2 regions of the Sphingomonas sp. TF3 genome follow, and region 1 is predicted to be linked to the other one. Evidence: riboswitches for the same ligand, from Rfam matches in the RefSeq annotation. Region 1 holds a riboswitch; the other holds the start of a gene.

What was found. A riboswitch is a leader RNA that binds a small molecule or an ion and turns the genes downstream of it on or off. The one in region 1 is predicted to bind cobalamin.
Region 2: another riboswitch for cobalamin. It lies ahead of cobW (cobalamin biosynthesis protein CobW); the one in region 1 lies ahead of EJC47_RS03385 (TonB-dependent receptor plug domain-containing protein).

Annotation. Positions count from the first base shown of each region.
Region 1 is NZ_RWKS01000003.1:123,680-126,160, forward strand. Features, by position in the region: gene EJC47_RS03385 (TonB-dependent receptor plug domain-containing protein) at 1-1,086, opposite strand, end outside; cobalamin riboswitch at 1,266-1,485, opposite strand; gene pnp (polyribonucleotide nucleotidyltransferase) at 1,625-2,481, opposite strand, start outside.
Region 2 is NZ_RWKS01000005.1:176,123-178,603, reverse strand. Features, by position in the region: gene EJC47_RS06245 (HoxN/HupN/NixA family nickel/cobalt transporter) at 1-418, shown strand, start outside; cobalamin riboswitch at 493-721, shown strand; gene cobW (cobalamin biosynthesis protein CobW) at 902-1,939, shown strand; gene cobN (cobaltochelatase subunit CobN) at 1,949-2,481, shown strand, end outside.

The DNA of each region.
Region 1 (2,481 bases):
GGTCGGATCGGTATTGCGATAGCGTTCGCGTTCGATATCGACCGCGACGGTAAACTGATGGCGCAGCGCGCCCTGGTTGAGCTTGAGCGTCGATTCATACGAGCCCTTAAGCCGCTGACCCGTGTCGCCATAGGTGCGCGCGGTCGCACCATAGCCATTGCGCGTGGTATCGGCGATTTGCCCGGTCAGCGCCTGCGTCCACTTGCCGTCGAGCAAATCGAGCTCGCCGCGCAGCAGGCCGTAAACCGCTTCGTTGATGAAATGCGCGCCCGGCGTGTCGATCGTATAGCCAAAGGTCTTGCTGGCGGAGTTGCTGTCGCTGTCGTTGAAATCGGCCTGGGTACGGGCATAGCGCGCGACGGCGGTGACGCGCGCATTGGATGCGGGCGACCACGTCGATTTGAACGACACCGCGCCCGAATCATTCCCGAGATTGCGCGTTCCCCCACGCGCGTTGGGGGTGCCGTCGGTGGTGTTGAGCGTTCCCGACAGGGCATAGTCGAACGTGCCCGACACACCCGCAATGCGCGCGGCGGTGTTGACCGTGCCGAAGGAGCCACCCTCGATCCGCGCACTGATGCCTGGCGCTTCGCGGCCGGTCAGCGTGATATATTGGATCACCCCGCCGATCGCATCGGAACCATAGATCGCGCTTTGCTGGCCGCGCAGGACTTCCACGCGGGCGACATCGTCGGCGATCAGCGTGCCGAAATCGAATTCACCGGCATAGGGGTCGGACACTTCGATCCCGTCGATCAGTACAAGCGTGTGGTTGGCCTCGGCCCCGCGCAGGCGGACTTGCGTCTGGCCGGGGATGCGGCTGACCGCGACGCCGGGCACGTCGCGCAGGATGTCGGAGACGGTGCGGGTCTGGCGTTGGTCGAGCGCATCGGCATCAAGCAAGGTGACCGAGCCGCCAATCTGATCCGCACGCAGCGGGGTGACGGTCGAGCGGATGCCAGTGACGACGATGGCAGAATCGTCGTCGGTCGTTTGCGCGGGTGCCGGATCGGGGGCGACCTGAGCGAAGGCGGTGGCGGGGAGAAGCAGCGCGGCGAGCGCGGCCGAGGAAAGCAAAGTCTTCATGGCGTAAACGAGTCCCTTGGGCGTCGAGCGACAAGGGCCGGGGCGTCCGCTGCGAACGGTCGGGACACACCACCGGGCGGACGCGTAAGCGCCCGGCACCGCCCCCCGATGCGGCCCCAGCCGCACGTTCGTCGCTCAGACGAAAAGCGTTTCGCGCCTGGCCAATCCCATGAGCCGGGCAAGAGCGACCCGCGCCGGTCGGTCTCCTGGCTCACGGGTCATCGCACGATGCGCGCCTTCCCAGGTGGCCCGCCAAGGTGGCGGGCTTTCCCAGTGGCTGCGGAGCCGTTGCCGGTTCCGCCTGCGCGTCGTGCTCGCCGCTTACAGTTGCAGGGACAGCTGCAGATTTGCACGGAGCGTGCGCACTGCATTCCCGTTACCGGCGCGAATGCGCGATGGACCCGAAAAGGCCGCATCGCGCGGTTCGGGGATAGGGCAGCGTGCGTCATAAACCAACCGCCTTTTGCAGGCTGCCAATCCACGAAAAAGGGGCCCGGATTGCTCCGAGCCCCTTCTTTCTCCGTAAGTGCCGAAGATTTTAGTCGCGGTCACCGGTCAGGAAGGCCGGCGCGAACTCGGGCGCGGGGCCGTCGTCATTGCCACCCGAACGCTCTGCACGGGGTGCGCGCTCGCCGCCGCCATCGCGACGCGGGCCACGGCCACCGTCGCCATCACGGCGCGGACCGCGATCACCACGACCACCGCCATCGCCACGCGGGCCACGGCCGCCGTCACCATCACGACGCGGACCACGCGGACCGCGATCGCCACCTTCGCGCGGCTCGCGGGCCGGGCGGGTGTCTTCGATCTCGGCACCGGTTTCCTGGTCGACGACGCGCATCGACAAGCGAACCTTGCCGCGCGGATCGATCTCGAGGACCTTGACCTTGACTTCCTGGCCTTCGCTCAGGACGTCCGAGACCTTCTCGACGCGCTCGTTCTTGATTTCGGACACGTGGACGAGACCGTCCTTGCCACCCATGAAGTTCACGAACGCACCGAAATCGACCAGGTTGACGACCTTGCCGTCATAGATCTTGCCGACTTCGGCTTCCTCGACGATGCCCTTGATCCACTTGATCGCGGCTTCGATCTGCGCGGTGTCGGACGAGCTGATCTTGATCAGACCCTCATCGTCAATGTCGACCTTGGCGCCGGTCTGCGCGACGATCTCGCGGATCACCTTGCCGCCGGTGCCGATCACTTCACGGATCTTGCTCTTGTCGATCTGCAGCGTCTCGATGCGCGGGGCATGGGCCGAGAGCTCGGTGCGGGTCGAGGCGAGCGCCTTGTTCATCTCACCCAGGATATGCGCACGGCCTTCCTTGGCCTGCTCCAAAGCCTTGCGCATGATCTCTTCGGTGATGCCGGCGATCTTGATGTCCATCTGCATCG
Region 2 (2,481 bases), on a different contig from region 1:
GATCCTCGGGCTGTCCGGACAGCAGGCCGCCGATGGCACCGCGATCGGCACCATCCTCGTGCTGCCGCTGCTCTTTGCCGTGGGCATGGCGCTGATCGATACCGCTGACGGGGTCGTCATGTTGGGGGCGTATGAATGGGCCTTCGTCAAACCGATCCGCAAACTCTATTACAACATCACCATCACGCTGATGTCGGCAGTCGTCGCGATCGTGATCGGCGGCATCGAGGCGCTGGCGCTGATCGGCGGAAAGCTGGGGTTGGCGGGCTGGCCGTGGGAGACGGCGGCACGGCTGGGCGAGCAATTCAACACGCTCGGGTTTGCCATCATCGGCCTGTTCGTGCTGTGCTGGATCGTCAGCTTCGGCATCTATCGCTGGAAACGCTTCGACGAGATCGAGGTCCGCCTGCCCGGCTGAACCCGGCCAACATGCCGCATTGGCATTGCCTGCGAACTCGGTTAAGCGGTGCTCGAATTCTCCGGAGAAATCCGGGGGTTCATGATCGCACCGGTGCCCCGCGAGGGGCTTGAATGGGAATGTGGTGCGGGAGCGTGCTCCCAAATCCACAGCTGTCCCTGCAACTGTAAGCGGATAGTGCGATGCGCAGGTCTCCCCTTTGCGGGAGCAGCCACTGGAACGCCACGCAAGTGGGGATCTGGGAAGGTGCGTATCAAACGGTGACCCGTGAGCCAGGAGACCTGCCAGTGCACCGGTCGCTCTTGCCCAGATCCAGGGGATGGTCTTGGCACGGTACTTCTCCGTCTGGGCGACGAAACTGTGCGGCTGGGGCTGCACGGTCGTGCGGCCATGGGCGCTCTCGCGTCGGTCCGGGTCGCACGCCGACCGGTCATGCGCCGGCAAGCCCCGTCCTGTGTTCGTCCTGGCGCGGGGAGATGTACCATGTCCGATCTTTCCAAGATCCCCGTCACCATCGTCACCGGCTTCCTCGGGGCCGGAAAAACCACCGTGATCACGCACCTGATCCGCAACGCTGGCGGCCGGCGGCTCGCGGTCGTCGTCAATGAATTCGGCACGCTCGGCATCGACGGAGATATTCTACAGGGCTGCGCCATTCCGGATTGCCCTGCGGAAAACATCGTCGAACTGGCCAATGGCTGCATCTGCTGCACCGTCGCCGACGATTTCATTCCGACCGTCGAACGCTTGCTGGCACTCGACCCTCGGCCCGATCATATCCTGATCGAGACCTCCGGCCTCGCCCTGCCCAAACCCTTGTTGAAGGCGTTCGACTGGCCCGCGATCCGCAGCCGCATCACCGTCGATGGCGTCGTCGCGCTGGCCGATGCCGAGGCGGTGGCGGCAGGCCGCTTCGCACCCGATCTCGCAGCGCTGGAGGCGCAACGCGCCGCCGACCCCGGCATCGACCATGAAACCCCGTTGTCCGAAGTGTTTGAGGACCAACTGGCCTGTGCCGATATCGTCCTGCTCACCAAGATCGATCTGGCGGGTCCCGAAGGCGTGGCGGCGGCACGCGCGATTATCGCCGCCGAGGCACCGCGACCGGTGCCGATCCTCGAGCTGACCGACGGCGTGGTCGATCCGCGCGTAATTCTGGGGCTTGGCGCAGCCGCCGAAGACGATATCGCGGCGCGTCCGTCGCATCACGATGGCGACGACGATCACGAGCATGACGATTTCGAGAGCATCGTGCTCGACATCGGCGAAATCGCCGATCCCGCCGATCTGGCTGCCCGGATCGTGCGCATCGCGCAGCAGCACCAGATCTTGCGCGTGAAGGGATATGCTGCGGTGGCGGACAAGCCGATGCGGCTGCTGGTCCAGGCGGTCGGCACGCGCGTGCGCTACCATTATGACCGTCCGTGGCGGCCGGGTGAAGCGCGGCGCACCACGCTGGTCGTCATTGCCGAGCGCGACCATATCGATGGTGAGGCGTTGCATACGGCGCTGGTCGGCTGAGGCCAGCCCGTGCACATCCTCTTCCGCGAAAGCCACGGTCTGGAGGAAGCCGCGATCCCGCAGGATCTGGGGCAGAGCCCGGCTGACCTGGTCATCCTGTCCTTTTCGGACAGCGACCTTGGTGCGTTCGCGGGGGCATGGCACTCCGCGCGAAGATCCGGGCAAACGCTGCCTTCGCTCCGGTTGGCCAATCTCGCAGCGCTCGGCCATCCGCTGTCGGTCGATACCTATGTCGAGCGCACGCTGAGCGGTGCCAAAGCGATCCTCATCCGGCTCATCGGCGGCATGCCCTATTGGAGTTACGGGTTGCAGCAGGTCGAACTGCTTGCGCGGGCACGGGGGATTGCACTGGCGGTGTTGCCCGCCGATGGTCGCGCCGACGCACGGCTGGACGCCGTCTCCACCCTGTCCGCGCAGACGCTGCGCGCGCTGGCGCGCTTGTGCGACGAAGGCGGGCCCGAAGCGAGCGGAGCCGCGTTGACGCTGCTGGCGCGCGCCGCAGGATTGTGTTGGGACGATACGGTCACGCCCCGATCGTTGCC